2 linked regions of the Geotalea uraniireducens genome follow. The protein of the gene in region 1 interacts with the protein of each later gene in a pairwise test. Links are inferred from orthologs where the notes say so. Each region holds a gene or a part of one and is shown in the gene's direction. Other genes may lie near its edges.

The links. The genes of interacting proteins can lie anywhere in the genome.
Region 2: the proteins of rplL (region 1) and nikR interact in binary tests that used the Escherichia coli proteins (3 or more experiments, as listed by UniProt). The link is inferred for Geotalea uraniireducens from one-to-one orthologs.

The regions. Positions count from the first base shown.
Region 1 is NZ_AP027151.1:3,463,908-3,468,291, reverse strand. Bases 1,424-4,384 are described here. They hold rplL (50S ribosomal protein L7/L12), read left to right. Parts: upstream 1,424-2,691; coding sequence 2,692-3,078; downstream 3,079-4,384. Other genes in these bases: rpoB (DNA-directed RNA polymerase subunit beta), read left to right, coding at 3,229-4,384; rplJ (50S ribosomal protein L10), read left to right, coding at 2,119-2,640; rplA (50S ribosomal protein L1), read left to right, coding at 1,424-1,937. Also shown: preprotein translocase subunit SecE, read left to right, coding at 1-184; transcription termination/antitermination protein NusG, read left to right, coding at 199-726; rplK (50S ribosomal protein L11), read left to right, coding at 791-1,216; more of rplA, read left to right, coding at 1,233-1,423. UniProt on the Escherichia coli protein: The binding site for several of the GTPase factors involved in protein synthesis (IF-2, EF-Tu, EF-G and RF3). Is thus essential for accurate translation.
Region 2 is NZ_AP027151.1:3,604,693-3,607,589, reverse strand. It holds nikR (nickel-responsive transcriptional regulator NikR), read left to right. Parts: upstream 1-1,187; coding sequence 1,188-1,607; downstream 1,608-2,897. Other genes in the region: fsa (fructose-6-phosphate aldolase), read left to right, coding at 2,482-2,897; QMN23_RS16825 (transcriptional regulator), read left to right, coding at 2,160-2,405; folK (2-amino-4-hydroxy-6-hydroxymethyldihydropteridine diphosphokinase), read left to right, coding at 1,662-2,150; QMN23_RS16840 (metal ABC transporter permease), read left to right, coding at 237-1,067; QMN23_RS16845 (metal ABC transporter ATP-binding protein), read left to right, coding at 1-189. UniProt on the Escherichia coli protein: Transcriptional repressor of the nikABCDE operon. Is active in the presence of excessive concentrations of intracellular nickel.

The DNA.
Region 1 (4,384 bases):
GATCAGCAAAGTCAAAGACTTTCTCTCCGAAGTAAAGATCGAACTGGGCAAGGTTACCTGGCCTACGCGCAAGGAGACCGTGTCGACAACCTGGGTTGTGTTGGCGATCGTTCTCCTGATAGCGGTCTATCTCGGTGCCTGTGATGTGGTGCTGGCCAAGGTCATGCGTTTGATTCTCGGTTAAAGGACACAAGCAATATGACTAAAAAGTGGTACGGAGTGCATACGTACTCCGGATTTGAAAATAAAGTTCGACTCTCGCTCCTCGAGCGGATCAAGAACCTCGGCCTGGAAGAGTGCTTCGGTGATGTCCTCATTCCTTCGGAGACAGTTGTCGAGCTCAAGAAGGGCGAAAAGAAGACCTCGTCGCGGAAGTTCTTTCCCGGCTATATCCTGGTCAATATGGAGCTGAACGACGATACCTGGCACGTCGTCAAGGAAACGTCGAAAGTTACTGGCTTTGTCGGCGGCAACAACCCCTTTGCGATTCCCGATGAAGAAGTGGCAAAGATCACTCGGCGCATGGAGGAGGGAGCGGAGAAACCACGTCCCAAGGTCCAGTTTGAAGTCGGGGAGACCGTGCGGGTGGTTGATGGCCCGTTTCTTAATTTTTCCGGGGTTGTTGAGGATGTCAAGCCCGACAAAGGCAAGTTGCGCGTCATGGTCAGCATCTTCGGCCGGGCCACGCCTGTTGAGCTTGAATTTATGCAGGTAGAAAAGCAGTAAGGCAATTCTTGCTGCTCCGACATATAGTGTCTGTTCACAGTCAAGAGACGTAAGGAGTTAAACGATGGCCAAGAAAATCACCGGTTACATTAAACTGCAGATTCCGGCCGGCAAGGCGAATCCGTCGCCGCCGATTGGCCCGGCGCTGGGTCAGCATGGCGTAAATATCATGGAGTTCTGCAAGGCGTTCAATGCCAAGACCCAGGCGGATGAGGGGACCATCATTCCCGTCGTGATCACCGTGTACGCTGACCGTTCGTTCAGCTTCATTACCAAAACTCCGCCGGTCCCGGTGCTGATCAAGAAAGCCGTTGGCATCGAAAGCGGTTCCAGTGTACCGAACAAGAACAAGGTTGGCAAACTTACCAAGGACCAGGTCCGCGAGATTGCCGAGAAGAAGATGCCGGACCTCAATGCGGCCTCGATTGAGGCAGCCATGAGAACCGTCGAAGGCACCGCCCGTAGCATGGGTGTTGAAATAGTTCAATAGAGAAAGGGTAGAACAGATGCCGAAGACTGCGAAAAAGCATAAAGAGGCCCTGAGCAAAATTGACAGGAGCCGGACTTACGGCCTCGTCGAAGGTATAGAGAACGTCAAGGCTGCTGCCTATGCGAAGTTTGACGAGACCGTCGAAATCGCGGTGCGTCTGGGCGTTGACCCCCGCCATGCCGATCAGATGGTTCGTGGAGCGGTTGTCCTGCCGAACGGTCTCGGCAAGGATGTCCGGGTCCTGGTCTTTGCCAAAGGCGAAAAGGAAAAAGAAGCCCGTGAGGCGGGTGCCGACTTTGTTGGCGCGGAAGACCTCGTGACCAAGATCCAGGAGGGCTGGTTTGATTTCGACACTGCCATCGCCACCCCGGACATGATGGGGCTTGTCGGCAAAATCGGTAAACTGCTCGGACCGCGCGGCCTGATGCCGAACCCGAAAGTGGGTACGGTCACCTTCGATATCGGCCGGGCAGTAAAGGAATCGAAAGCCGGTAAGGTTGAGTTCCGTGTGGAAAAAGCCGGTATCGTTCACGCCCCGGTCGGGAAAGTTTCCTTTGCCGCTGATAAGATCAAGGAAAACCTGCTGGCCTTGGTAGAGGCGCTCGTTAAAGCGAAGCCTTCGGCCGCCAAAGGTACCTATATCAAGAAAATCAGCGTCTCCTCGACAATGGGCCCCGGACTCAATCTCGACATTTCGGACGTCCAGTCCAAGCTTGTATAAAGCTTTTTTCATAGAGGGCCAAAGTCAAAGACAGCAGGTGTCTGGAAATGGTTCCAGACTTAAATTGGCGCGAGCCTGCCGAGACTTGTGGTAGTCGCACGGATGTGTTGTTTATTCCCGCGCTTCCCGACTTTGGCTAAGGGTCCACGACCCGTCAATTTCAAAGAAAGGAGGAAGGCGCTTGAATAGAGAGAACAAGCAGCAACTCGTTACGGAGATGCACGATAAGCTCAGTCGTGCAAAAGCCGTGTTTCTGGCGGATTTCCGGGGAATGAGCGTGGAACTTGCCACGGACCTGCGGAATGAATTGCGGAAAGCCGCTGTCGAGTACAAAGTCGTAAAGAACACCCTGCTTGAACTGGCGTCGAAGGATACCGACAAGGAGTCGCTGGCCCCTCATTTTGCCGGGCCGACGGCGATTGCCATCAGCTACGACGATCCGGTCGCGGCAGCCAAGGTTCTTTCGAAGTTTGCCAAAGACAAGCCGAATGCGTTCAAACTCAAAGCTGGCGTGTTGACCGGCAAAGCGATCACTGTTGCGGATATCCAGGCTCTTGCTGACCTGCCGAGCAGAGAAGTCCTGATCGCTAAACTGCTTGGCACCCTTAATGCCCCGGTCAGCAATTTTGTTGGCGTGCTGGCTGCCGTTCCGGGCAGCTTGGTTCGGGTGCTTGCTGCAATTCAGACAAGCAAGGAAAACTAACAAACCCTGTCGTTAGAAATTATCGACCACAACGTTACGGAGGAATATACGATGGCTGAAATTACCAAAGCTGATGTGATTAGTTTCATCGAGAATATGTCTGTTCTTGAACTCGCCGAGCTGGTGAAAGAGCTCGAAGAGAAGTTCGGTGTTTCCGCTGCTGCACCGGTTGCGGTTGCTGCTGCGGCCGCCCCTGCTGCTGGCGGTGCTGAGGCTGCTGAAGAGAAGACCGAGTTTGACGTGATCCTGAAGAGTGCCGGGGCCAATAAGATCGCCGTGATCAAAGTTGTTCGTGCGCTGACCGGCCTGGGCCTCAAAGAAGCTAAAGACCTGGTCGATGGCGCTCCGAAGCCGGTCAAAACTGGCGTGTCGAAAGACGAGGCCGAAGAAGCCAAGAAACAGCTTGTCGAATCTGGCGCCGAAGTCGAGATCAAGTAAGCTGCAGACTATTGGTTCAGCATATCAGCCAAGGTCGCCTCGTGCGGCCTTGGCTCTTCTATTTTAGTTGTGAACCTGTAATAGGCTGTTTGAAAATCGTCCAAAATCCAGGGTGTTAAAGGTCCTCACGGCCTCTCCAAAGGAGAAAATATGGCTTATTCAATTGCGAATAACCAGCTTCTGCGCAAGAATTTCGCCAAAATTACCAAGATCATCGATATTCCCAACCTGATCGACATCCAGAAAAATTCCTATAAACGCTTCCTTCAGTTAGATGTACCTCCCGAAGCACGAAAATACAGCGGGCTCGAAGCAGTCTTTAAAAGCGTCTTCCCGATCAAAGATTTCAGTGAGACGGCTTCGCTCGAATATGTTTCCTATACGCTCGGTGCACCAAAATACGATGTCGAGGAATGTCATCAGCGCGGGATGACGTTCGCGGCACCGATGAAAGTCAAGGTTCGCCTGATCGTCTGGGATGTCAACAAGGACACAGCCGTCCGTTCCATTCGGGACATCAAGGAGCAGGAGGTCTACTTCGGCGAAATTCCTCTGATGACCGAGAACGGTACGTTTATCATAAACGGTACGGAACGGGTTATTGTCAGTCAGCTCCATCGCTCCCCCGGCGTCTTTTATGATCACGACAAAGGGAAGACGCATTCGAGCGGCAAAGTGCTCTACTCGGCACGGGTCATCCCGTACCGTGGGTCGTGGCTCGATTTCGAGTTCGATCACAAGGATATCCTGTTCGTCCGGATTGACCGTCGGCGGAAAATGCCGGCGACGGTGCTTCTGAAGGCGCTTGGCTATTCCGCCGAGAAGTTGCTCAACTATTATTACCGGAGCGAGGAAATCATCTTCGGCAATGAAGGCATGTCGAAGAAGGCTGACCCCGATCTTCTCGCCAGCCAGAAAGCCTCGGTTGATATCGTCGATCCGAAATCCGGTGAAATCATTGTCAAGGCGAACCGGAAGTTCACCAAGGCTGCCATCCGGAAGATGGGCGAGCATGGCATTACCTTCATTCCGATCACCGCAGAAGAGGTGATTGGTAAATTTGCCTCGACGGATATCGTTGATCCGGCGACCGGTGAGGTTCTTGTCGAATGCAATGACGAGATCACCCAGAGCCGCTTCGATGAAATCAAGAATCGGGGGATATCCTCGATCAAGGTGCTTTTCATCGATAATCTGCATGTAACGTCGTCGTTGCGGGATACCCTGCTGGTCGACAAGATCTCCACGACCGACGATGCGCTCATTGAGATTTACCGTCGGTTGCGCCCTGGCGATCCGCCGACGC
Region 2 (2,897 bases), 140 kb from region 1 along the record:
CGGGAGCGGCGGACGACGGTCATCCTGGTGACCCACGATAGCGGCACCATCGGTCAGTACGCCTCGCGGCTCCTTTACCTCGACAAGCGGGTCGTCTTTTACGGCGGGTTCGACGATTTCTGCGGTTCGGCGGAAATGTCGGACTTCTTCGGCATCCATTCGCAACACCTGATCTGCCATCGTCACTGAGCGGCGGCACGACCGGCGGGAGTCTCCCTCCGTCACCGGGATTCGTTATGACCTTTTCCGAGATTTTCCAGTATGGTTTTCTGGTGCGGGCACTAATCGCCGGTTCGCTGGTTGCCGCGCTCTGCGCGATCCTCGGCGTCTTCCTGGTGCTGCGCCGGCTGTCGCTGATCGGCGATGGTCTGGCCCACGTCACCTTCGGTAGCGTGGCGCTGGCGCTCTTCCTCGGTTTCCGGTCGGCCTACGCCACCCTCGGTGCCATCCCAGCCGTTCTCCTGGCGGCCTTCGGCATCCTCAAGCTGGCGGAGCGGGCGCGGATTTACGGCGATGCGGCGATCGGCATCGTCTCGTCGGTCGGGATTGCCGTCGGCATCATGCTGGCGAGCCTGGCCGGCGGTTTCAATATCGACCTGTTCAGCTACCTGTTCGGCAATATCCTCTCGATCAGCCGTTTCGAGCTGTCTCAGACGGTGATCCTCTTCGTTGTCGTCGTGGCGACGGTGATCCTCTTCTATCACGATCTGCTGGCAATCACCTTCGACGAGGAGCTGGCGCGCACGTCGGGGATCCGGGCCGACCGGATCAACACGGTGCTGGTGCTGCTCACCGCGCTGACCGTTGTCCTGGCCATGAAGGTGGTCGGGATCATGCTCATCTCGGCCCTGCTCATCCTGCCGGCAGTCACCTCGCTGCAGTTCGCGCGCGGCTTCCGGGTAGCCATGGTCCTGGCGGTCCTGCTCGGGGTCCTCTCCGTCGTTGCCGGGATCGTCATTTCTTTCCTCGGCAACCTGCCGACCGGGGCGACGATCATCCTAGTCAATTTCACCTTCTTTGCCGCGGCGTTCGCTCTCCGTCACCTCCGCTACCTTGCCGGTGCCTGAGGGGGGGGCGTTCGTCGCTGCGTCGCCGGGAAAAGGCACTTTTTTGTTTAACTCTCGGAGAAAGTAATTTATTATCGCAGCCGTTTTGCGATATCCGTTGCCGCCAGGGGGAGAGGGAGCATGGGGGAGACCGTCAGGTTCGGCATCTCGATCGACGATAAACTGCTCGACAATTTCGACCAGCTCATCGAGCAGAAAGGGTACATGAATCGCTCGGAGGCGATCCGGGACCTGATCCGGGGCGCCCTGGTGGAGCTCAAGTGGGAAGGCGGCGAGGAGGAGACGGTCGGCACCGTCACGCTCGTCTACGATCACCACGTCCGCGACCTCTCCGACAAGCTGACCGAACAACAGCACGCCCATCACGACAAGGTCATCTCGGCCCTTCATGTCCATCTCGATGCCCATAACTGCCTGGAGGTGCTGGTGGTGCGGGGGAAGGCGCGGGACGTGAAGAAGATCGCCGACGAACTGATCGGCGTCAAAGGGGTGAAACACGGCAAGCTGGTGATGACCACCACCGGCGAAGAGCTTCATTGACCGGCGGCTGGCGCCCGGTTTGCAAAAATTACCGAAATATGGTGTAATTGCCTCGTGGAATCAAAGGTTTTTATCGCCCTTGGCAGCAACCTGGGAGACCGGGAGCTGAATCTCCTCCGGGGGATTGCGGAGATCGGCAAGCTGCCCGGCACCAGGATTACCGCTCTCTCGCCCTTCTACGACACCGAACCGGTCAGCACGGTCCGGCAGGACAACTTCCTCAACGCGGTCCTGCGCCTGGAGACGGAATTGGCGCCCCGGCAGCTGCTCGAAGCGCTGCAGCGGATCGAAACCGGCGTCTTCCGGCGAACGCGGGAGGTTGCCGGCGGCCCCCGCGCTATGGATCTGGACATACTGTTCTATGGTGATCTGGTAGTGGACGAGCCCGACCTGGTCATTCCCCATCCTCGGCTGCATCAGCGGCGTTTCGTTCTCGAACCGCTGGCTGCCATCGCCGGCGAGCTGGTTCATCCGCTGCTCGGCAAGCGGGTTGACGAACTGCTCCGCGCGCTGCCGCCGGGCGAGCAGGTGACGAAAATCTAGGAGTTGCCCGTGCGACTGTTGATCTGGCTGGTCCTCATCTATGTCGGCATCAAGATCTTCAAGGGAATCGGCCGCCAGGAGAAAGAGCCGGCGGCCCCGACCGGGCCGACCAAGGAAGAAACCTTCCAGGACCCCGTCTGTGGCGTCTACGTGAGCGAGGACGATGCCGTCATCGGCCGGGTCGACGGCGAGCGGGTTTATTTCTGTTCGATGGCCTGCCTGGAGAAATATCGCGCCGGCCTCGAACAGAAGTAGTTCCTCATCCGGAATTCCCGGAGGGGGACAATGTACGTCAACGGCTGACAAGCACATATCAATGGAGGAAATGAACATGAAATTTTTCATCGACACGGCGGACGTTAACGAAATCCGCGAAGCCCACGACCTGGGACTGGTCGACGGGGTGACCACCAACCCCTCGTTGATCGCCAAATCCGGCCGGAAATTCGAAGACGTCATCAAGGAGATCACCGGGATCGTCGACGGTCCCATCTCCGCCGAAGTGGTTTCCCTCGATCACGAAGGGATGATCCGCGAAGCGGAAGTGCTGGCCAAGATCCACAAGAACATCGTCATTAAGCTGCCGATGACTCCGGAAGGGCTCAAGGCCTGCGCCACCCTGACCAAGGAAGGGATCAAGACCAACGTCACCCTGATCTTCACCCCGATGCAGGCGCTGCTCGCCGCCAAGGCCGGCGCCACCTACGTCTCCCCCTTCGTCGGCCGCCTCGACGACATCTCCCAGGA